4 regions of the Pseudoalteromonas sp. P1-26 genome follow, and region 4 is predicted to be linked to each of the others. Evidence: predicted binding sites of a transcription regulator. Region 4 holds the regulator's gene; each other region holds the start of a gene.
What was found. Region 4 encodes sigma-54, which starts transcription at its own class of promoters, with help from an activator protein. Its sites were predicted from a motif close to GTTGGCACGNNNNTNGNNT; they were not measured.

Region 1 (6,215 bases), on a different contig from region 4:
ACGGTAACCGAGGATAAGTTATGAGTAACGACATCAGCTCTGCATCATCATCCTATATGGATAGTTTGCGTTGGAATCAAAGTAGTACGCAAACAACTGAAGAAGACAACAACACGCTTTCTCAGGAAGATTTCTTTTCGTTGTTAACACAGCAGTTGTCGTTTCAGGATCCGAGTAATCCTGCTGATAACGATCAAATGATTGCGCAGATGACGAACTTTACCATGGCTGAAGGTATTTCAAACTTAAACGAGAAGTTTGATTCACTCACTGCATCAATGACATCAAATTCTGCGTTACAGGCTTCGACTCTTGTTGGTAAGCAAGCGTTACTTGAGTCTGACACCATTGATTTTGATGGCGAAAATCTAGCTAAAGGGTCGGTGGTTGCAGAAACCGCTGTTGAATCTTTAACGCTAAGAATAACGGATTCATCAGGCCAGTTAGTGCGTACCATTGAATTAGGTTCTCAGTCAGCGGGTGCACTTCGTTTTGAATGGGATGGTAAAGACAATGATGGCAATGTGCTACCTGAAGGTGAATATGACATCAGTGCTGAAGGCTTTGTAAATGGAGACTACAGCAGTATGCCAATGGCGACCTTTAAGAATATTGAAAGTGTCAATATTAATGGCGCAAGCGGCATTATCGTAAATACAAAAGAGGGTGCGGTTAGGCTAACTGATATAGCTGAAATCGCATAAGTAAAAAAGGTTTGGGTTAGCTTAGGCTAAGAGATAGGTTAGAGGTGAGTTATGAGCTTCAATATTGCATTAACAGGCTTAGCAGCCGCGCAAAAAGATTTAGACGTTACCGCAAATAACATTGCTAACGTTAATACTACGGGCTTTAAAGAGTCTCGTGCAGAGTTCGCTGATGTATACGCATCATCAGTATTTAGTTCTGGTAAAACAAAAAATGGTGACGGTGTAAGAACAACAATGGTGGCACAACAATTCCACCAAGGTTCGTTATCTTTCACAAATAACTCACTTGACTTAGCGATCACTGGTGAAGGTTATTTCGCAATGGCGAATGACCTAGGTGCACAAGACTTCACATATACCCGAGCAGGTGCGTTTAAATTAAATAAAGATAACTTTGTAGTCGATGCTAATGGCAACTATCTACAAGGTTTCCCTGTTGATGAAGCAACCGGTGATACCACTTCTGTTAGCTTAAGTACATCTTCTGCACTACAAATTCCTGATGCATCAGGTTCACCACGTGCAACCACGAATGTTTATTCATCTTTTAATCTAGACTCTCGAGCAACTTCACCGTCAGTGACGCCGTTTGATCCTGAGACAAGTGCTTCATATAACAGCTCAACATCAACAACAGTGTATGATTCATTAGGTGAGCCACATATTTTACAATTCTTTTTTGTGAAAACTGATTCAACAACTACTGGTAATGAAAATGAGTGGGAAGTGTATGCTACTTTAGATGAAAAACCGTTTGCTGCGGATGGTACTGAGCAAACTACGTCGCCATACACGCCTATTTCGACTTTTCAGTTTGACTCAAGTGGTTTACCACTAAATACAGATGGTGTAGCAAACACTGACACTACGTTTGACCCATTAACGTTACCAAATGGTGTTGGTGCTGCGGCAGGCTTATCTGACTTACTTTCTAATGGTGCCAGCTTCCCAGATGATGTCACTATTAATTGGCGTGATGAAGCAGCAACAACAAATAAAATTCCTACTCAGTATGCTAGTAACTTTGAAGTAAAAGCACTGGAACAAGATGGTGCGACTGTAGGTCGTCTATCAGGTATCGATATCGGTTCTGACGGTAAAATTGTTGCTTCATACAGTAATGGTGATACTTCATTCCTAGGTCAAGTTGCGATGGTACGCTTTTCGAACTCACAGGGTTTACAACAAGTGGGTGATACGGCCTGGAAGAAGAGCCTTACATCAGGTGAACCTATTGCTGGCGAACCAGGTTCAGGTACCTTGGGTTCAATTAACTCATCTGCGCTTGAACAATCAAACGTTAACCTAACTAACGAACTTGTTGACTTGATTAGTGCGCAGCGTAACTTCCAAGCAAATTCACGTGCGCTTGAGGTTAACTCAACACTACAGCAAAACATCCTACAGATCCGTTAATTTTAACGGCTCTAAGCTTAATCCGACACGAAGGCTGCTCCCTCTATTGGCAGCCTTTTTTCATTCTAATTATTCATTTTTCTCTTCTATTTTAGCGTCAATTTTACTTTGGCACTTTTATTGCATTTCTTAGTTATCGTATTTTTAGTGAGTCAATGTTATGGACAAAATGGTCTACATTGCCATGTCGGGTGCTAAGCAAAGTTTGCGAGGTCTTGAACTCAAGGCCAACAACCTTGCGAATGCTAACACCACTGGCTTTAAAGCTGATTTTGCACAAGCTCGCTCTATGCAAGCCTTCGGTGAAGGTCTGCCATCTAGGGTGTTTGCAATGCAAGAACGCCCTGGATCTAATATGGAATCGGGTGGTTTTGTTGAAACTGGCCGCGAGCTTGATATCGCGATGAGTGACCGTGGTTGGTTGAGTGTACAAGATGCATCAGGCAATGAGGCGTACACCAAAACTGGCACATTAAACATTACTCCAGATGGCGCGTTGATCACTAGCCATGGCCGTCAAGTAATTGGCGAAGGTGGTCCAATCATTTTGCCATTACCTATCGAGAAAGTTGAGTTTAGTGAAGACGGTGCTATTCAGGTTCGCCCACAAGGTGCGCCAGCTAACTTTTTGGAAGTGGTTGATCGCTTAAAAGTGATTGAGGCTGATAACACTCAGCTTGAAAAAGGTAATGACGGTTTATTTCGACCAAAAGAAGACATGTTGGTCAATGACCTTTGTGGTTTTTGTGATATTTCACCAAACGTAAAGGTACTGTCGGGTACGCTTGAAATGTCGAACGTAAACCCAGTGCATGAAATGGTCGACATGATCAGCAATCAACGCCAATTTGAATTACAAGTTAAATTAATGAAAACAGCCGAAGAGCTCGACGAGCGTCAAGATCAGCTGTTACGCATTGTTTAAGATGACTGAGAGGGTAGAGTTATGAATCCTGCATTATGGATCAGTAAAACCGGGCTTGACGCCCAGCAAACCGATATTTCGGTGATCTCAAATAATCTCGCGAATGCCAGCACGGTCGGTTACAAAAAAAGCCGCGCCGTATTTGAAGATTTACTATATCAAAACATCAATCAACCAGGTGGCCGTTCGTCGCAAGACACTGAAATGCCATCGGGTTTAATGCTTGGTGCCGGTGCAAAAGTGGTTGCTAACCAAAAGAACTTTTCACAAGGTAACATGCTTACCACAGAAAATTCATTGGACTGGATGATCTCAGGTCCTGGCTTTTTTGAAGTGCAATTACCAGATGGCAACATTGCATACTCACGTAATGGTCAATTCACCACTGACGAAGATGGTCGCATTGTAACTTCTGGTGCGGGTTTTCCATTACAGCCAGAAATGAACGTACCAGACGATGCACAATCAATTACTGTTTCGCAAGACGGTGAAGTGTCGGTACGTATTTCAGGACAAGCAGAGAACGTGGTCATTGGTCAGCTAACAATTAGTGACTTTATTAATCCATCAGGTCTTGAGCCTATGGGGCAAAACTTATACACAGAAACCGCTGTGAGTGGCGCACCTGTGCAAGGGAACCCAGGTATCGATGGTTTAGGTACTGTGGTTCAAGGTTCACTTGAAACGTCTAATGTGAATGTAACAGAAGAGCTTGTTAACTTGATCGAAACGCAACGAATTTATGAAATGAATTCAAAAGTGATTTCAGCGGTTGATGAAATGCTTAGTTACATCAATCAACAGCTTTAATGGGTAGGAGGCAGCATGCGTAACATTATCTTAGTCACATCGGCAGCATTAATGCTGGGTGGTTGTATGACAACGCAAAATCATCATGTGGTTCAGGATGACCCTTACTATGCGCCTATGTATCCGGAGCCAACAACAGAGCCAATGGTACCAACGGGTTCGTTGTTTGATAGTTATTCAGCAGATGACTTGTACTCAGATAAAAAGGCATTGCGCGCGGGTGATATCATCACTGTTAAATTGCAAGAATCAACGCAAGCCACCAAAGCGGCAAAAACCGAAACCGACAAAGAAACGGACGCTAGTTTAGACCCTGTTATTGGGCTTGGCGGTAATCCAGTTAACATTGGCGGTGATAGCATTCAGTTTGGTATTGGTTCTGGGGCATCGTTTAAAGGTGATTCAAAGTCTAACCAATCAAATAGCTTATTTGGTGATATATCTGTCAATGTGATGCGTGTTCTACCGAACGGAAATTTGGTTATTCGCGGTGAAAAATGGCTCACTTTGAATACCGGTGAAGAATTTATTCGCCTTGAAGGTTTAGTTCGTCCTGAAGATGTTCAAGCAGATAACACGGTCACATCAAACCGTATTGCTAATGCGCGAATTCAATACTCAGGTAAAGGGCAAATTCAAGAAACGCAAAGTGCAGGTTGGCTGTCTCGTTTCTTTAGTAGTTCGCTTTTCCCATTTTAGAGGAATAAAGTCATGAATGGGTTTAAATACATCATCGCTCTTTGCTTAATTAGCCTGCAGTTTTCTGCACAGGCTGAGCGAGTCAAAGATGTATCTATGGTTGAGGGCGTGCGCGCAAACCAATTAGTGGGTTATGGTTTGGTTGTCGGTTTGCCTGGCACAGGTGAGCAAAGCCGATTTACCCAACAAAGCTTTAAAGCCATGTTAAATGGCTTTGGTATTACCTTACCTGATAGCTTAAAACCTAAGATTAAAAATGTTGCCGCTGTGGCTGTGCATGCAGAGTTACCGGCATTCAGAAAACCCGGTCAAACCATTGATATTACGGTTTCGTCTATTGGTAGTGCGGGTAGTTTACGTGGCGGTACTTTATTACAAACCTTCCTAAAAGGGGTTGATGGCAATACCTATGCGATTGCACAAGGCAGCTTAGTCGTAGGTGGTCTAGGTGCTGAAGGGGCAGACGGTAGCCGTGTAATTATTAACACACCCACAGTGGGTCGTATTCCAAACGGTGCCATTGTAGAGCGTGCTATTAAGAGCCCGTTTATGCAAGGTGACTACATTACCTTTAATTTAAATCGTCCTGATTTCACAACGGCTAAACGCTTAGAGCAAACGATTAATGATTTAGTGGGTCCTGACAGCGCTCAGGCAATCGATGCAGCTTCAGTACGAGTGTTAGCACCGCGTGATGCTTCTCAACGTGTTGCTTATTTGTCGACACTTGAAAACTTAGAGTTTAAGCCAGCAGACACAGCAGCAAAAATTATTGTGAACTCTCGCACAGGCACAATAGTGATTGGCAAAAACGTGAAGCTACAGCCAGCGGCGATTACACATGGTGGTTTAACGGTCACCATTGCTGAGCAGCAAAATGTGTCACAGCCAAATGCTTTAAGTGATGGTGAAACTACCGTTACCAATCAAAGTATTATTGATGTGAACGAAGATGATTCACGTGCTTTTGTATTTAATCCAGGTGTTAATCTTGATGATCTCGTGCGTGCAATCAATGAAGTTGGGGCCGCACCGGGTGATTTAATGGCAATCCTTGAAGCTTTAAAAGAAGCGGGGGCGATAAACGGGCAACTGGTTATCATTTAAATTAAAACGCGCTTTCGAGCGCGTTTTTTGTTTTAGTATTTCTTAAATCATTTAGCACACAAACATCAGCCAAAATCTTGGCTCTGAAGTTACTCCATTCCTGTATCAGTTATTAGCCATTCATTTATAAAGTTTTTTATTGGCGCAATTTTTGCATTTTAATTTTCATTATTAACTATTGTGTCAAAAAGCTGATGGATACAAATCATCTCGACAAGCAAAACTTTTTTGATTTAGGCAACTTAGACTCATTACGTCAAAATGCCTTAAAAAGTGATGCCTCTAGCGATGCGTCAAAAGAGGCGCTGAAAAAAGCGGCGGCACAATTTGAATCTATCTTCACTCAGATGCTGCTTAAAAGCATGCGCAAAGCAAATGAAGCGTTTGAAGATAAAGACAGCCCATTTAATTCAAGCGGCGTTAAATTTTTTGAAGAGATGCATGACCAACAAATGTCGGTTGAGCTTTCATCAAATGGTTCGCTCGGCCTAGCTGACTTGATTGTTCAGCAGCTCTCGCCAGATGGTAAAGAGTTTACACCAGGTTCTGTA
Region 2 (6,215 bases), on a different contig from region 4:
GCAATATGTAGTGCTATGTCCTTAAAAGTATTATTAAATTTTAAATTAAACTGGGTACTTTTGTGTACCAGTTTTTGGCTTTTTGCCCTGCCAATTCAGGCTAAATATGTGGTGGCAGTTGTGGGTAAAACCAAAAACGATAGTTTTTATCAGCAAGCCTTTAAAGGGTGTGAGCAATTTGCAAAACAGCATCTCGATTTTGAATGTATTTACGATGGCCCCAAAGACTTTCAAGATATTCGCACACAAGTCTTAGTGATCACCGACCTTGTTCGCAGAAACAACATTAGTGGTTTATTAATCGCAACCACAGATTCCAATTACCTTGTTGAAAGAGCCCTTAAACAGCTTAAAGATAACAATATTCCTGTGATCACTTTTGACTCTGATCTGCTCGAAGAAGATCAGCAGTACCGTTTAGCTTATGTAGGTACCAACAATTTTGACTATGGTGTGGCCTTGGGGAACGAATTAAAAAAATTCACCAGCAAAGAAAATAACCAGGTGTGTATTCAATCAGGGCACTCAACAACACCTAATTTAAACAAGCGCATTGAAGGTGTTCGCTATGCGTTATCTGGGCAAAAAGATAAACGTTTAAGTGGTGAAAATGGCTGGAGTGAGTTTGATAGATGCCCTTTATATAGCTTAGGCAAGCGAGAGGTCTCCCTCGGTCAACTCGACAAACTTCTTAACCTTGAAAATCCACCACTATTTTTAGCGGTAGCGGGCTTTGCCCAATTTAACCCTAATTATGCAAACGTGATTGCTAAACATAAGCAACGTATTGCTAATCAAGAGGTGGTGATCGTTTCTGCCGATACTGAGCAAATGCAATTAGAAGTATTACAACAAGGATTATCATCGGCCAATATTGGTCAAAACCCATTTGAAATGGGCCGACTTTCTGCAGAATTGATGTATCAATACCTCACTAAAGGTGAACGACCAGCTAAGTCTCACTATTATTTAGACTTTCATTATTGTCAGCAAAATAATGCAGGTACTTGCACCGTTAATCACTAAAACTTTGATCTCACTAAAGTGCAATTAACTCGATAAGCGCTAGACTTACCACAACTTGATTAATTGTAAGGATTTAGCCATGACACACCTAGTTAGTGATTTGATGACGCCAGACCCATTCGCCATTAGCGCGCAAAATACCCTGCATGACGCGCATAATCTAATGAAAGAGAAAAATGTCCGCCATATTCCAGTGATCAATGAGCATGGTGGTTTGGTTGGCATGTTAACGCAAAAAATCATGATTGCTCAGGTAATGAATATCATGGCTAATTACAGTGCCAGCGCCCTCGAACGCAAGGAAAAGCAAACTAAAGTGGTTGATATTATGGCTACCGATTTTACCAGTATCTCGCCAGAGCAACCGCTACACGAAGTTGCTAAGTTTTTTGTTGAAAACCGTCATGGCTGCATGCCTGTGGTTGATAAAGATAACAACCTAGTGGGCATTCTAACCTCATCTGATTTTGTTCGTTTAGCGGCGGCTTTACTTTCTTAAGTCGTAAATTAGTATCTGCACACTGAATTTTTTACAGAAGGTGTGCAGAGTTTTCATACTTCTTCTTAGCTAGTATCACCCTCACTCAAGACCCAAATTAAATTAACCCTTTAAATTCATAACCTTATAATTTAAAGATTATTAGGCACAACGCTTGCTTCTATGTAATTACACATGCTTTTTAGATTAAAAGCGAAAGGAAATTTACAGATAATCTCGGAGGAGTAATGAGTAATTCATCATCAAAAATCGCAGAATTTACAGCACCCGGTGTTAAAGACCAAGCTGCAGCTGACACGATTGCTATTCTAGACCAGCGCATGGTCGCTTTAATCGATTTACACCTCACTTTAAAACACATTCATTGGAATGTTGTTGGCCCTAATTTTATCGGTGTACACGAAATGTTAGACCCGCAAGTAAGCGCAGTGCAAGAGATGACTGACACGATTGCAGAGCGTATTGCAACTATGGGCGGCGTACCTGTTGGCACACCACAATCAATTGTAGAACGCCGTACTTGGCAAGATTATTCAATTGGTAAAGGCTTAGTTACTGACCATCTAACAGCGCTTGATAAAGTGTATAACGGAGTCAATAAAGACCACCGTGCAGCTATCGATAAGCTTGGTGAGCTAGACCCAGTTTCTGAAGATATGATCACCGGCCAACTGGCTGACTTAGAACAATTCCAATGGTTTGTTCGTGCACATATCGAATCGTCTACCGGCGAATTGAAAGGTTAAACCCCATTTAAAGGTTAAACCCCCTAGGTCTATCCGAAGACCCCTTGCCCAGCATTTGCTGGGCTTTTTTATGCTTTGTTACAACCAACCTTTATGTTTAAAGAACAAGTAAGGTGCAAAGCCAGACAGCAACATAATGCCAATTGCAAACGGGTAACCCCATGCCCATTGCAGTTCAGGCATGCTGTTAAAATTCATCCCATAGATACTGGCGACAACGGTCGGCGGTAAAAACACCACAGAGGCAATAGAAAAGGTTTTTATAATTTGGTTTTGTTCGATGTTAATAAAACCCTGAGTCGAGTCCATTAAGAAATTCACCTTATCAAACAAAAATGTACAGTGAGACATAAGGGTATCAATATCGAGTACAATTTCACGAAGTGACTCGCGGTCTTCTGTCGGCGCTCCTAGGTGGCGCAGTAAAAACGAGATATTCCGGCGCGTATCCATCAAACATAAACGCACTTTACCGTTATTATCTTCAAGGCGCGAAATTCGACTAACAGCTTCTTCTAAGTCTGAGTCATCCTCTTCAAGTACATAGGCACTGAGTTTTTCTAACTGGTGATGCATGTCTTCAAGCATATCAGCGTGGTTTTCGACTTTTTGATCAAATAAAGTCACCAAAAGTTGCTTTGGATTATCACACGCTACCTGCCCTTTCCGAGCACGCAGTCGTAAAAGACGAAAATCGGCTAGTTCATCATCGCGGATTGTCAGCAAGCAGTTGTCTTGTAGCAAACAAGCCACGGTTACCGTATTAAAGCGCCCTTCATTTGGTGACATGAAAAGCGCATGCACATGCAAACCTTCATGGTCAATAAAACAACGGGAAGAGGCCTCGATTTCTTCAACATCATCAGCACCAGGTAAGGTGATATTAAGCGTGCTTGCCAGCGCTTGTCGTTCTTCTTCAGTCGGATTTATGGTATCAATCCAGTGGGCATTTTTAATAGAAGTAACAAGCGGTGTATCAGCAGCTGGCTCAGTTTCTGTGATCACACCTTGGTCTATAGAAAAAAATCGTAACATGCGCCCTACCCTGAATAATCAATGTATAGCAAATACTATAGCTGTTCACGTTAATGAACAATGACAATGCTACTAATTACCGGGTAAAGCAGAAAAATAATTTAAACCTAACATCAATTGCTTATTTCGCTTTTTTGAAGCGCACCAAAAGCATACCTATCAAGATGATGCCAAGGCCTATTAAGCAAGGTACAAAAGCACTTTGCAAGGCAACATCAAACGCTAAAAAGTCGGGGTAACCGGTTTGCCAAAGCGTCCATTCATAACCGAGCTTTGATGCAATATGTTCACCGCCGCTACTAAGTACGATGATTGCATCATTGTTATCTGGGTTGATGCGAAGTGTGCTATTTATTGCTGGCTCATTCGCGCCATCATGGCCAAACACAAAATCTCCCGATGCTGTTGGTGCATAAAGCATGGTACCTAGCCCCCAAATTGGTGCGCCTAAGCTAATTGCCAAAGGCGCTCGCATGGAGCTGATCATTTGCAGGCTTAACTGCCCTGTTTTAGGTGATGTCAATGCTTGCACTAAAGCGATTAAGTCATGGCTACTTGCCAGTAAACCTGTTGCTGCTGCCGATGCGTATTGAAAATGCCCCGCAGCTTGCCCGCTTTTATCATAAGCAGGTGCGATGTTGTCTAACTCAGTGAGTACATCGTAACTGGCATCAGTCATATTGACTGGCTTAAAGACGTTATCAGCCATCCAAGTTGCAAAACGTTGATTCGTTTTTTCTTCTACCAGCAGCTCTAGCATTAAATAGCCGCCCCCAGAATACTTAAAATCGCCCACAGGCTTGGTGACTTTTATTTCACGCACACCCGTTGATGATAGCGGCTTGTTGAGCGACTCAAGCAAGCTTGGTACGGTTTCATTTAGAGGAATATCAGCAAAGCCTAAGCCATCACCAAGCCCCGCAGTATGCGATAACAGATGTGCAAGGCTAACAGTTTGATTATCAAACTCTGATTCAGGTAACTGCCAACCCGTCAGTTGCTCATTAATAGCGTGATCTAAAAGGACTTGCTGCTGCTCTGCCAGACTCATCACACCATAGGCGGTAATAAATTTACTGAGCGATGCCACTGGGAACAAAGTATTTGCAGTTATTTCATCTTTGCTTTTTGAGTAATCTTGAAAAACCACTTGGCCATTTTCAATCAAAACATAAGCGATGTTTGCTTGATTGTTGGCAATCAGCGCCTGACTATTAGCAATAAATTGCTCAGTGTTGCCCGTTTCGGCAATGGGTTTTAAAAACCAACCACTGACACCACCATATACACAGGTAGCAGCCCAAACAAATGACAAAAATAGCGTTAACAGAATCGTTTTAAACCAGCTCATACCCTATTCCTTGTGTTACAAAGCGCTGTTAAATCACTTCGATTTGCTCAGGTTTTTTGATAAAGAACACCATTAAAATTAATAATGCTGCTGGGAATAAAAACACATTCAAATAAGCAAAAATCACCGTTAGCTGTAAGATGCACATTAGCAACAATAGGATAGAAAACACCGTTAGCAACGATGACATTCCATGGCGCTTTGTTAGTAATAATGCGGCTGTGATCAAACCCACTAACGCATACAAGCCTAAACTCCCAGCCGAGACCACCATGGCAATAATTGAAATACTTTCTACTACATCATTCGATGCTTTATCACCTGCAACAGCAAGATAAACATCGCATAACACAGTGGCATGAAAAGCTAATACCAACACCGCCAACACACATAACAGTATGCGTACACCTTCAACATCGAACATATCTTTTAGTGCCTTGCGTAAACTCAGGTACACATAGATTTCAAGTGCACCAATGAGTACAAACACAAGGTCTGAAAAGTTTAAGCTTTGCAAATCGAGCTTAAGCGCCTCGCCTAAGCCATCAAGTGTTTCGCCAAATACTGAAATCCAGTACATAGGAAAAATTATGGCAAGTAACCCCGCTGCTATGCCGGGTAGTAAATAATCACGGTTGAGCATATGCCCTCCAAAATCCTGTTGCGTTGTAAAGTTATTCGCTATCGCGTTCGTACACCAAAATATCGCCGGGTTGGCAATTAAGCTCTTCACAAATAGCTTCAAGGGTACTAAAGCGGATCGCTTTCACTTTTCCGTTTTTTAGTAATGATAAATTGGTCATAGAAATATCAATGCGCTGAGATAGCTCTTTCAGCTGCATTTTGTTCTTTGCCAATTCTATATCTAGGTTGATTCGTATTTTCATAGTCTAAAAAGTACACAGCGGATTTATGATTGTCAAACTTTATTTTACGATTATCATAAAATAAAGAATGAAAAACATAATAACTCAGTAAGTAATTAAACCCATATTTTGACCATTTCAGGCATAAAAAAAGCCAGTAAATACTGGCTTTTCGCTCTGTTTATAAGTTAGACATTGGCTTGGTAAGCAGGGATAGCTATCGCCGCTACAATACCCAATAAAAATATGCCACCAATGATCAACACGCCCCAAAATGACCATTGTTTTTGTACTCGTTGAAAATGCTCAACACTATCCCAACGTTTATTTTGCCATGCCATTTCTCGGCCTTTAAAGCCCAGATAAATCGACACAATAAAACCAACATAAGGCACTAAGGCCAATAAGCCAATCCAAGTGCTGTTGCCAATTGCCCAAATCCAACTTAGCAAGAAAGCGCCCCAACTAAAGCCTTTAATGCCCTCGGGTAAATCGTCTACCTTCCCCTGCCCTGAGTTATTTTCAGATGCCATCTGAAGGCTTGCTTCAGGTGGTGTGTAATTATCTGCCATGAGTTTTTCCTTATTATTAATTAAACAGAAACCCTAACTTATAGTACTGGGTGTATTTTAAGCAAGCTAAAGATAAGTACCTAAAGCAGATAATTGTTACCTGATGTGTTTTGTAACATT
Region 3 (6,215 bases), on a different contig from region 4:
TTGCTAATGTAGTTGGTTTAATTTGTGAGCCGTTTAACCATGATGTAACTACTCAGCTATTGCATGATTGTCAGCAATATCAGCGCATGCTACCGGGTGACCATAAACAAGCTAAATCTAACAAATCGTTTGATGGTTTAGTCGGTGAAACCGAAGCTGTAAAAGATGTGCGCTTTTTAATTGAACAAGTAGCAAAAACCGATGCAAATGTACTGATCTTAGGTGAGTCAGGCACAGGTAAAGAAGTTGTTGCACGTAACGTTCATTTACTCTCTAAACGCAATACCGGGCCATTTGTGCCGGTAAACTGTGGTGCTATCCCAGGCGAGCTTCTTGAAAGTGAGCTATTTGGCCATGAAAAGGGTGCTTTTACGGGGGCTATTTCTGCACGAAAAGGGCGTTTTGAATTAGCGCAAGGCGGCACGCTGTTTCTAGATGAAATTGGTGATATGCCTTTGCAAATGCAGGTTAAACTATTGCGTGTGTTGCAAGAGCGTAGCTATGAGCGAGTAGGGGGTACTAAGCCTATTCAAGCGGATGTACGCATTATTGCTGCAACTCACCGCAATCTTGAAGAGATGATTGAGCAGGGCGACTTCCGTGAAGACCTTTTTTATCGCTTAAACGTATTTCCAATTGAAAACCCTTCGCTTAGTGAGCGTGCCGACGACATTCCTCTACTTTTAAAAGAGCTAATGCGTCGTGTGAACGAGCAAAGTGGCACAACGGCCAAATTTACTGAGCGTGCGATTCAAAGCTTAAAAGAGCATGCGTGGCCGGGGAATATTCGTGAACTTGCTAACTTAGTTGAACGCATGGTGATCATGTTCCCTGATAAAGTAGTTGATGTGCCAGACCTTCCAGCTAAATATCGTTATATTGAAGTTGAGGCTTATGAGCCTGAGTATCCAGAAGAGTTGATGGAGCGAGATGCTTTCAACGATATTTTCAGTACAGGCTTTAGTGATTATGATGATGAAGAACCTGATGTACCAGCAACAACGGTTGACTCAGGTTTACTACCAGATGAAGGAATTGAGCTCAAAGAGTATCTTGCTGAGCTAGAAATCAGCTTAATCAGCCAAGCATTAGAGCGCTATGATTACGTTGTTGCACGAGCTGCAGAAATTTTAGGTGTTAGGCGCACCACACTGGTCGAAAAAATGAAGAAATACAACCTAACGCGTGACTAAGCCGCGTTAGGTTTCTTCCTCGATTTTATCTCTTTAATATTCACTAATTATCTCAGCTTTTCTAAAGCAATCATTGCTATGGTCATTTACCATGCCACAGGCCTGCATGTGGGCATACACTGTAGTAGGGCCTAAAAACTTAAAACCGCGCTTTTTTAAATCTTTGGCGAATGCTGTTGAGACTTCAGTAATAGCCGGGTAATCCTCTAATTTATCAAGGTTGTTTACCAACGGTTTGCCACCAACAAACTGCCATTGGTAATTTGAGAAACTGCCAAACTCTTTTTGAATCTCAATAAAACGTTGCGCGTTATTAATAGTGGCGGCGATTTTAGCGCGATTACGAATAATACCTTCAAACTGCATTAACCTTTCGACGTCGTCTTCGGTCATTTTGGCAACCTCTTCGACAACAAAGTTTTTGAAGGCACTGCGATAGCCATCACGCTTTTTAAGTATGGTATACCAACTCAGTCCCGCTTGTGCTGACTCTAAGGTTATAAATTCAAATAAGCGGTGATCATCATATAATGGCACCCCCCATTCTTGGTCATGATAGGTCACATAATCTTCTTTGCTGGTATCGAGCCACGGGCAACGACAATGGTGTTCTTTTTGCATTATTCCCTCGCGATTGTCATTTTTTTGTCAGTGTTGTTTTGTCTTTAATTTATTGAAATAAAACAAAAATAAATTTGGTACGGATTGTGCATTTAGCTAGGTAGACACGATTTTTTGAGTATCGATTATGGCCTTAGCAAATGTCCTAAAACCACAATTTATCACAGCCAAACAATATAACCCATGCTTACAACAAGAAGAGTATGTGGGTGAGTTGAGTGAGCTGCGCCAACAAGCCAGTTGGTTAGGTCATTTGGTTGATACCATGCCTGCGGGTGTGGTGGTTTTAGATGGCCGAGGCATGATCGCAAAAGCTAATCAAATTGCCATTGATATGCTAGGTGAACCCCTCGAAGGTGAAAAGTGGTTTAGCGTAATTCAACGCTCATTTCGACCACAGCAAGACGATGGACATGAAGTATCACTTAAGGATGGCCGTTTAATAAAGCTTGATATTACTGCGCTTGCTCCAGAGCCAGGGCAGTTAATTTTAATGACAGATTTAACTGAAACCAGGCGATTACAAAAGCGAGTAGCACATATGCAGCGCTTAAGTGCGCTTGGCAAAATGGTCGCTTCGCTTGCTCATCAAGTCAGAACACCGTTATCTGCGGCCATGCTTTATGCTGCCAATTTAGGCTCAAAGCGATTGCCAGAAAGCTCGCGTGGCAACTTTCATACGAAGCTAATGTCGCGTTTAAAAGATTTAGAAACCCAAGTGAACGATATGCTGTTATTTGCCAAAAGTGGTGAGCAACAAGTGGTCGAAAGCGTTTCAATGCAACAGTTACTTAATGAAGTAAAAGCCGGTGCTGATGCTATGGTTGCACAAAATAACAGTGAACTTAGCGTGAACTTGCCTGAGCCAGATATTGAAATTATGGGTAATAAAACTGCTCTGGCGAGTGCTATTCAAAACCTGATCCACAACAGTATTCAAATTATTGGCTCTGAGGCTGTGGTAACCCTGAGTGCCGAACGTGACGAAACTAGCGAAAACTGCGTTCGCATCAGTGTCAGTGATAATGGCCCAGGTGTTGATTTACGTCATGCGAACAAATTATTCGAACCTTTTTACACTACCAAAAGCCAAGGCACGGGGCTTGGACTTGCAGTTGTAAGTTCAGTCGCCAATGCGCACCAAGGACGGGTTGAAGTGACTAATAATGCTCATGGGGGAGCATGTTTTAGTTTGATCTTGCCAATTAGTGCAGAACCAATGTCAGCGGAGGCAAAATGAATACTAACTCTATTTTAGTCGTTGAAGACGACGCAGGCTTACGAGAAGCACTGATTGATACCCTTGAAATGTCGGGTATTGATTGCGTTGCTGCAGATAGCGCTGAACAAGCGATGATCTTGCTTAAGCAAAATAGCTATTCATTGGTTGTTAGTGATGTGCAAATGGGCGCTATGAGCGGCCTTGACCTATTACGTAGCATTAAACTTAATTATCCTGAGTTGCCGGTATTAATGATGACGGCCTATGCCACTATCGATGATGCTGTAGAAGCAATGCGTTTAGGCGCGATTGATTATATGGCAAAACCGTTTGCACCAGAAGTGCTTCTTAATATGGTGAGTCGTTATTTGCCTGAAAAGGAAAAAGAAACCGATGGCCCAATCGTTGCCGATCCATCAAGTATTAAGCTATTAGAGCTCGCGAGCAAAGTTGCCCGCTCAGATGCCAGTGTCATGGTACTCGGCCCAAGTGGCTCGGGTAAAGAAGTCTTGGCTCGTTTTATCCACGATAAATCAAATCGTAGCGATGCTCCCTTTGTGGCTATTAACTGTGCTGCTATTCCTGAAAACATGCTTGAAGCAACCTTATTCGGTTACGAAAAAGGGGCGTTTACCGGCGCGATTCAAGCTTGCCCGGGTAAATTTGAGCAAGCTCAAGGTGGTACCATCTTACTAGATGAAATCACTGAGATGGATTTAGGCTTACAAGCTAAATTACTGCGTGTACTTCAAGAGCGCGAAGTAGAGCGCTTAGGCGGTCGTAAAACGATAGAGCTTGATGTTCGCGTTCTAGCTACAAGTAACCGAGATTTAAAAGAAGCAGTGAGCGAAAATCTATTTAGAGAAGATTTATATTATCGCTTAAATGTATTCCCGCTAATGTGGAAACCATTAGCCGAGCGTCCTGGCGACATTATTGTATTGGCTGAGCATTTAATAGAGCGTCATTGCCTGAAAAGTAAAGAGCCTATCGCTCAACTAAGTGAGGGTGCGAAACAAAAGCTACTATCTCATGCTTGGCCTGGTAACGTACGAGAGCTTGATAACGTTATTCAACGGGCGTTGATATTATGTGATGGGAATAGTATTCATCAAGATGATGTCTTTATTGAAGAGTTGCTTACGGTTGATATAAAGCCAGTCGCTACGCCGCCACACAACGCACCGGTATATCAAGAACAGCCTGTTGAAGTTAATTTAGATACCGTGCCACAAGTGAGTGAGCAAGGTAATTACAAAGACGAGCTGAAAGACAAAGAGCATCGTATTATTTTAGAAACCTTAGCGCGTTGTAACGGTAAGCGTAAAGAGGTTGCAGAAACCTTAGGTATTAGTCCGCGCACGTTACGTTATAAACTGGCGCAAATGCGAGACTTGGGTATAGCCTTACCAGCATAAACTCCTTCCAAAAAGTTACTCAAACAAGCTCACATTTTTGTGAGCTTGTTTGCTGTCAAAACTCTGACATGTGAAATTAATAATTCAAGTTATTGAATTTACTTGTTTTATTTTGTGGCACGGTTTGTGCTTTATCAGTGCATAAGTAAACTGCATTGTCAGAGAGTATTATGAAAGTTCAAAACAGCGCATTATTTCAAGAAATGCAAGCTATGGCTTCAGAAGTAGGCCGTAGTAACTCAATTAATAATTTACCAACACAAACTCAGCCAACATCGTCGGCACAGTTTGGTGATTTACTTACCAATGCACTTGATACAGTGAATGGCTTACAACAAGACGCTAAGCAAAAAGTAACAGCAATGGAAATGGGTGATCGCAGTGTTTCTTTAGCTGACGTAATGATTGCTTCGCAAAAATCATCAGTCGCTTTTGAAGCTACGGTGCAAGTTCGAAATAAACTTGTTGAAGCTTATAAAGAAATCATGAACATGCCTGTGTAACTAGGTAGTGGAGAATTATTGTGGCGCAATCTAATCAATCAACTGATCTAGCCTTAGCAGGCGGCGGTATCGACTCAAACGATACTGATGATCAACAAGAGCAAAAGTCAGGCTACCTAAGTGCCTTAAACGGTGTAGATGTTTTACGTCAGGTTACTTTAGTGATCGCTTTGGCAATCTGTTTGGCTATCGCAATTTTTATTATTATTTGGGCTCGTCAACCAGATATGCGTCCGCTTGGCAAAATGCCAACGGAAGAGCTTATTCAAACGCTGGACTTTTTAGACGCTCAAAAGATTGATTACGAACTTGATGGTAACGTCATCTCTGTTGAAGAAGGTGAATACCAAAACATCAAATTATTGATGGCTCGTGAAGGCCTAGAGCAAGCGCCAAGCTCAGGGACTGACATCATCATGCAAGACATGGGGTTTGGTGTTAGCCAACGCCTTGAACGTGAACGTTTAAAACATGGTCGTGAGCAACAGCTTGCACGTACCATCGAAGAGCTAAAAAATGTTACTCGCGCCAAAGTACTTTTAGCTATTCCAAAAGAAAACGTATTTGCTCGTCGCGAAAAACAACCTTCAGCGACGGTAGTGCTTACCTTAAAACGCGGTCGTACACTTGACGGTGAAGAAGTTGACTCAGTAGTTGATATTGTTGCCTCAGCAGTCCAAGGTTTATCGCCAGAGCGTGTTACTGTTACCGATCAAAATGGTCGCTTACTTAATTCAGGCTCACAAAACTCACTTGCTGCTCGCTCTCGTAAAGAGTATGAAATTGAACGTAAGCGTGAAGAAGAGTACTTAAATAAAATCGATAGCATCCTTATTCCAGTTGTAGGCTTAGGTAACTATACCGCGCAAGTCGATTTAAACATGGACTTTAGTGCAGTCGAAGAAACACAAAAACGTTATAACCCAGACTTACCCGCTGTGCGCAGTGAAACCACGTTCGAAGAAAACAACATCGGTGGTCTTGCAGTGGGCATTCCTGGTGCGCTAACGAATCAGCCGCCAGTTAACTCTAATATTCCAGAAATTGCAGGCCAAGGTGGAGCAGGCTCAGCAACGAACCCAAGTCGTTCGCATAAAGAAGCAACACGTAACTACGAGCTTGATACAACAATTTCGCATAAGCGTCAGCAAACCGGTGTTATTCGTCGTATCAGTGTTTCAGTTGCCGTTGATTATGTACCGCAGGTGGGTGAAAATGGTGAAACAACCATGGTTCCTCGCTCTGTAGAAGCATTGTC
Region 4 (6,215 bases):
CGAATTTATTTAGGTAATGATGGCGAAGAGCTTAAAGCATTTAATACTAAAGATGGCTTTGGTATTAAAGCGCTCATTAATAGTGGCTTTGAAGTGGCTGTGATTACTGGCCGCCATTCACAAATAGTTCAGCAGCGAATGACTAGCCTAACAGTTCAGCACATTTATCAGGGACAAGAAGATAAGCTGATTGCTTATCAAGAGTTAAAAGATAAACTGGGGCTGACTGATGAACAAATTGCCTATATTGGTGATGATGGTCCAGACTTACCAGTAATGGAAAAAGTAGGGTTTGCTGTTGCTGTAAACGACGCACACCCACTGATTAAAAAGCTGGCTCATTACACCACATTATTACCAGGTGGCTTTGGAGCTGTGCGTGAATTAACTGATTTACTCATGTTAGAAAACGGTAAGCCGTTAACTAGCGATGGAACCAGCGCATGAATATAGCCCGTATTTTACTGAGTATTGTTTTTGTTTGTTGCATGGTGTGGTTATGGTACCCGTACTTTAACCAATCAACAGACACAATAACTAGTGAAGACGAGATCATCGCAACACCTGATTACACTGCTGTGGCGTTAAAGCAAACAGCGTATGATGAGCAAGGCAAAATTAGTCATAAAGTGGCTGCTGCTAAAATGGAGTTGTATCAACAATTAGGGTTTACCTTTTTTGAGCAACCTATTTTTACTATTTATGGCGACCAGCATGTTTGGCAAGTAAAAGCCAAAGAAGCCACATTGTATGAAAACGATCAGCTGATTTTTGAAGGGGATGTAGTTGCTAAAAACTTAACCCACAACGGCATGATTGAAGATATAAAAGCAGAAAACATTAATGTCGATATTGATAAAATGACCATGTTTTCTAAGCAACCTGTGACACTAACAGGACCGAATTTAAAGATTACCGGTAAAGGCTTAAAAGCCGATTTAAAAACCGAAATTGTTGAGTTAACTAACCATACACGAACCATATACTATGACCAATAAACTGAAGAAATTACTCCTGATCCCAAGCTTATTGATTGCCTTTTCGGGCGCAGCTGCCGAGCAAACAGGCGCTCAAATTAGCATTAGCTCAGATCGCCAAGTAGGTAAACTAAAAGATGGCGTTGGCATATTTGAAGGTAACGTAGAGATCGTGCATGGTAATCGTCGTATTACCGCTGAACGCCTTGAAGCACACGGCGGTGACACCGAGGGTACAGTAGAGTTAATTATTGCCACAGGTAAGCCTGCTTACTTCGAAGAAAAGCAAACTGATGGCACCGTGATGAGCGCCAGCGCCGAAGAAGTTCGTTATGATGTTGCAAAACGCTTCTTAACCTTAAATGGTGAAGCTGAAGTTACTCAAGCTGGTCAAAAAGTGACAGCAAAAAGCATTACCTATGATATGGCACAGCAGCTGATCAGTGCTGAAAAAGACGAAAACTCAACAGATCGTGTACACACTATTTTAGTGCCTGTTGAAAATAAAAAAGACAATAAAGGCCAACCATGAGTACATTAAAAGCAGAGCTTTTAGCTAAGAGCTATAAAGGCCGCCAAGTGGTTAAAAATGTCGGTCTTGAAGTTGAAGCGGGCAGCATTGTTGGCTTGCTTGGCCCAAATGGTGCGGGTAAAACCACCACCTTCTATATGATTGTAGGCCTAGTTCCAAGCGACAAAGGTAAAATCAGCATTGATGATAACGATATTACCCTTTTGCCAATGCACAATCGTGCCCGCTTAGGTATCGGCTATCTGCCACAAGAATCGTCAATTTTTCGAAAGTTAACGGTTTACCAAAACTTGATGGCTATTTTAGAAACCCGCAAAGATCTAAACAAAGCAGGTCGCGAAGAAACACTAAATAGCTTACTCGATGAATTCAGCATCCAACACATTCGCGATAGCCAAGGTATGGCGCTGTCAGGTGGTGAACGCCGCCGCGTTGAAATTGCCCGTGCATTAGCCGCTAATCCTAAATTTATTCTTTTAGATGAGCCTTTTGCTGGTGTTGATCCGATTTCAGTGTTAGATATAAAGAAAATTATTGAGCACCTAAAAAATCGTGGTATCGGTGTACTAATTACTGACCATAATGTTCGAGAAACCCTTGATGTTTGTGAAAAAGCCTACATTGTTTCTCATGGGGAGCTAATTGCATCAGGCACACCTGAGCACGTATTAGCAGACCAAACTGTACGCGATGTATATCTAGGCGAGCAATTCAGGCTGTAACCATTACGCCAGCGACTAGAGCATCTGCTAGACTAATAACAATGACAATAAATCGATAATGACTTAACTGTGTTTGCACAGTTATCGATAACTTTAAAAGGATTGTTAGGGATACATGAGGCAATCATTACAGCTGCGCATGGGCCAGCAACTTACAATGACTCCACAACTGCAACAAGCTATTCGTTTGTTGCAGCTCAGTACATTGGATCTCCAGCAAGAAATTCAAGAAGCGCTTGATAGTAATCCCCTACTTGAAGTGGAAGAAGCGGATTACAATGAAGAAAGCACCGGCAAGAATGAGCAAAAAGCGGAGTCTGACGATGTGCAAGTCAGCGCGTCTGCCGAAGAAGCACCTAGCGAGTACGAGCAAGAAAGTAGTGATGCTCTCAATAAAGACACCGTAAGCGATGACTTAGCCATGGATGTTACTTGGGATGAGTACATGAGTGCCGCCCCTTCAACATCATCAGGGCCAATGCCTGAAGATGAGTCTATCTATCAAGGTGCATCAACCGAAACTCTTCACGAATACCTAATGTGGCAATTACAGCTCACGCCATTTAGCCCTACTGATGAAGCGATTGCTGTCGCAATTGTAGAAGCTATCGATGATTCAGGTATTTTAACGGTAAGCTGTGAAGATATCGTCGAAAGCTTTAATCAAAATAACGATGAAGAAGAAATCGAACTTGATGAAGTCGAAGCGGTCTTAAAAAGAATTCAGTTATTTGATCCTGTGGGTATTGGCGCGCGCAGTTTACAAGAATGTCTGTGCATTCAGCTACGCCAATTCGATGCCGATACGCCATATTTAGCTGAAACTAAAATGGTTTTATCTGAGCATATCGAATTATTAGCGAGTCGCGACTATCGAACTTTGATGAAAAAGACTAAGCTTAAAGAAAACGAGCTTAAAGAAGTGATGACGCTCATCCACAGCTTAAATCCTAAGCCTGCGGATAGCATAGTACGCGAAGAATCTGAGTACGTTATACCTGATGTATCAGTGAAAAAAGTGAAAGGCCGCTGGGTAGTCGAGTTAAACCCAGATTGTATGCCAAAGATTAGAGTGAACAGCCAATATGCAGCTATGTCTCGCTCTGTTAAATCAAGTAGCGACAGCCAATTTATTCGCTCTCACTTACAAGAAGCAAAGTGGTTTATTAAGAGCTTAGAAAGCCGTAACGATACGCTATTAAAGGTGACCAACTGTATCGTTCAACAACAACAAGCTTTCTTTGAGCATGGCCCTGAGGCAATGAAGCCGATGGTGCTAAATGATGTTGCTGAAATGGTCGAAATGCATGAATCGACGATTTCACGGGTAACAACGCAAAAATATATGCATACCCCACGGGGTATTTTTGAGTTGAAATATTTCTTCTCAAGCCATGTCAGCACCGAAAATGGTGGTGAGTGTTCTTCTACAGCAATACGCGCTTTAATCAAGAAGTTAGTCGCTGCAGAAAACTCAGCTAAACCATTGAGTGATAGCAAAATTGCAGATATATTGGCTGAGCAAGGAATTAAAGTAGCTAGACGTACAATTGCAAAATATCGTGAGTCTCTAGCAATACCTCCGTCTAATCAGCGTAAGAGTCTGATTTAGACGTTTTACATAGAAGGAAAAATGCTTATGCAACTAAATTTAACTGGTCGTCATGTAGAAATCACAGATTCATTAAGAGACTATGTAAACACCAAGTTTGCAAAACTAGAAAGGCATTTTGACCATATTAATAATGTTCATGTCATTCTAGATGTAGAAAAATTAAGCCAAAAAGCAGAAGCAACTTTACATGTAAACGGAGGCGAATTATTCGCTTCTACAGAACATCAAGATATGTACGCAGCCATTGACTCACTGATCGATAAACTTGATCGCCAAGTCATTAAACACAAAGAGAAATTAGCTCGACATTAAATTATGAAACTAAGTTCACTTACTAACCAGGACTGCAGCAAAGCTGCGGTCCTTTTTAATAGCAAAAAAAGAATTCTTGAATATATCAGCGAACTGGCCCACCAGCAGCTTCCTCATTTATCGCAACAAGATATCCTAGATGCTTTACTCAACCGAGAAAAACTAGGTAGCACCGGCATTGGCCGAGGTATTGCTATTCCACATGGCCGAATGAGCGGCGCAGATGAGCCTCATGCATTTGTGATAGTGAGTGAATCCCCTATTAATTTTGATGCAATTGATAATCGTCCAGTTGATATTTTTGTGGCACTCATCGTACCAGATGGTGACTGTCAGCTTCACCTAAAGACCTTATCAACAATTGCTGATAGACTTAAAGATAAAGAATTTTGTAAACAGCTGCGTAGTGCTACTACCGATCAGCAACTGTTTCAGGTCATATCAGCAGAGGCATAAATGGAATTAATAATTATCAGCGGTCGCTCAGGCTCAGGTAAATCGGTCGCTTTACGAGTACTTGAAGACTTAGGCTATTATTGCGTTGATAATATTCCGGTTAATTTACTGCCTTCGCTCGTACGTAGTGTGTCTGATAACTACGATAAAATAGCGGTCAGTATCGACGTACGTAACTTACCGAAAGAGCAGCAAGAATTTAATGATATTCTTGAGTACCTGCCAGGTTTCGCAAACCCAACACTATTCTATTTAGACAGTGATGACCAAACTCTGATCAAACGCTTTTCAGAAACACGCCGCTTGCATCCACTATCTATTGATTCTTTGCCGCTTGATCTGGCCATTAAACAAGAAAAAATCCTGCTTGATGTGTTGATCACTCGCGCTGACTTTATGATTGATACCACTGATCTGAGTGTTCATCAGTTAGCAGAATCAATTCGCGAAAAGATTTTAGGTAAAAAAGATAAAAAGCTAATTATTACTTTTATGTCGTTTGGCTTTAAGCATGGTATTCCAAAAGAAGCTGACTACGTTTTTGATGCACGCTTTTTACCTAACCCACACTGGGAACCTGATTTAAAGCCACTAACTGGCCTTGATCAACCAGTAAAAGATTACCTAGCTAGCCACAGCATAGTGCAAAAGTTCACTTGGCAAATACAAACCTTTGTGCAAACTTGGTTGCCACATTTAGAGCGTAATAACCGCAGTTACCTGACCATTGCTATTGGTTGCACCGGCGGCCAGCATCGCTCTGTTTACTTAGCGCAAACAATTGGTGAGAGCTTTGCCAAAAGCCATGCTAATGTAAAAATTCGCCACCGCGAACAAGACATTTAATTAGGCACCAACAATGCACGCTGAAGATACCTTTTTAATTCAAAACAAACTTGGCTTACATGCTCGTGCTGCTACTGTTTTAGCGCAATTAGCACTGCAATTTGATGCCAAAATTACGCTTTATCAAGATGATAAAGAAGCTGAAGGCGACAGCGTGTTAGCATTAATGCTACTTGAAAGTAGTCAGGGTAAAGAAGTTCGCGTTGTGTGCGAAGGCCCTGACGCCGATGCTGCATTAACGGCAATCGGCGAATTAATTGCACAACGCTTCCACGAGCAAGAATAGCATTTGCTAAGACTTCAAGGTTTACGGTAAACTTAATTCGGATATTTAAAATTCCCTTTAAATATCCTACTTTTATATCGCTCGCTTTTCTAAATTACAAAACTCTTAATAAATTTATCGCAGTGCGACGATATCTCTGCAAATACACTACAAAGCAACTATGCTGTATTTGCTTAGCCTATTTAAACTTTTTTCAGTTGTAAGGACGCCAATGCCAGAAGCCTTTGAACAAGATTACCCACTACAACAACTCAAACAAGTGACCAAGTCACTCAATAGTGGTCAATTTGTTCAAGTGCGCGGTATGTTAGCCAAAACGGCACCTTGTGATACAGCCCTTTTACTTGAATCTTCTCCCCATAAAATTCGTCGTATGCTTTGGCAGCTGGTTGATCCAGATGTCCGTGGTGATGTTCTAGAAGAACTCTCTGAAGATGTACGTCTTGGCATTATTGCCCAGATGGAGCCT

Region 1: a site for sigma-54 is predicted at 2,231-2,249, ahead of AN394_RS02090 (flagellar basal body rod protein FlgF). Genes of this name have one in related genera too.
Region 2: a site for sigma-54 is predicted at 1,667-1,685, ahead of dps (DNA starvation/stationary phase protection protein Dps). Genes of this name have one in related genera too.
Region 3: a site for sigma-54 is predicted at 1,888-1,906, ahead of AN394_RS02255 (PAS domain-containing sensor histidine kinase). Genes of this name have one in related genera too.

Annotation. Positions count from the first base shown of each region.
Region 1 is NZ_LKDX01000002.1:156,656-162,870, forward strand. Features, by position in the region: gene flgC (flagellar basal body rod protein FlgC) at 1-7, shown strand, start outside; gene AN394_RS02080 (flagellar hook assembly protein FlgD) at 21-704, shown strand; gene flgE (flagellar hook protein FlgE) at 756-2,123, shown strand; gene AN394_RS02090 (flagellar basal body rod protein FlgF) at 2,284-3,048, shown strand; gene flgG (flagellar basal-body rod protein FlgG) at 3,070-3,858, shown strand; gene flgH (flagellar basal body L-ring protein FlgH) at 3,874-4,557, shown strand; gene AN394_RS02105 (flagellar basal body P-ring protein FlgI) at 4,570-5,664, shown strand; gene flgJ (flagellar assembly peptidoglycan hydrolase FlgJ) at 5,859-6,215, shown strand, end outside.
Region 2 is NZ_LKDX01000013.1:55,519-61,733, forward strand. Features, by position in the region: gene AN394_RS08815 (substrate-binding domain-containing protein) at 121-1,026, shown strand; gene AN394_RS08820 (HPP family protein) at 1,106-1,525, shown strand; gene dps (DNA starvation/stationary phase protection protein Dps) at 1,753-2,271, shown strand; gene corA (magnesium/cobalt transporter CorA) at 2,350-3,306, opposite strand; gene AN394_RS08835 (serine hydrolase) at 3,428-4,657, opposite strand; gene AN394_RS08840 (hypothetical protein) at 4,686-5,300, opposite strand; gene AN394_RS08845 (helix-turn-helix transcriptional regulator) at 5,332-5,544, opposite strand; gene AN394_RS08850 (hypothetical protein) at 5,712-6,095, opposite strand.
Region 3 is NZ_LKDX01000002.1:191,401-197,615, forward strand. Features, by position in the region: gene AN394_RS02245 (sigma-54 dependent transcriptional regulator) at 1-1,193, shown strand, start outside; gene AN394_RS02250 (DNA-3-methyladenine glycosylase I) at 1,227-1,814, opposite strand; gene AN394_RS02255 (PAS domain-containing sensor histidine kinase) at 1,942-3,054, shown strand; gene AN394_RS02260 (sigma-54 dependent transcriptional regulator) at 3,051-4,454, shown strand; gene fliE (flagellar hook-basal body complex protein FliE) at 4,625-4,957, shown strand; gene fliF (flagellar basal-body MS-ring/collar protein FliF) at 4,978-6,215, shown strand, end outside.
Region 4 is NZ_LKDX01000003.1:160,191-166,405, forward strand. Features, by position in the region: gene kdsC (3-deoxy-manno-octulosonate-8-phosphatase KdsC) at 1-447, shown strand, start outside; gene lptC (LPS export ABC transporter periplasmic protein LptC) at 444-998, shown strand; gene lptA (lipopolysaccharide transport periplasmic protein LptA) at 988-1,509, shown strand; gene lptB (LPS export ABC transporter ATP-binding protein) at 1,506-2,231, shown strand; gene AN394_RS03450 (RNA polymerase factor sigma-54) at 2,347-3,843, shown strand; gene hpf (ribosome hibernation promoting factor) at 3,871-4,158, shown strand; gene ptsN (PTS IIA-like nitrogen regulatory protein PtsN) at 4,162-4,614, shown strand; gene rapZ (RNase adapter RapZ) at 4,615-5,460, shown strand; gene AN394_RS03470 (HPr family phosphocarrier protein) at 5,474-5,746, shown strand; gene mgtE (magnesium transporter) at 5,958-6,215, shown strand, end outside.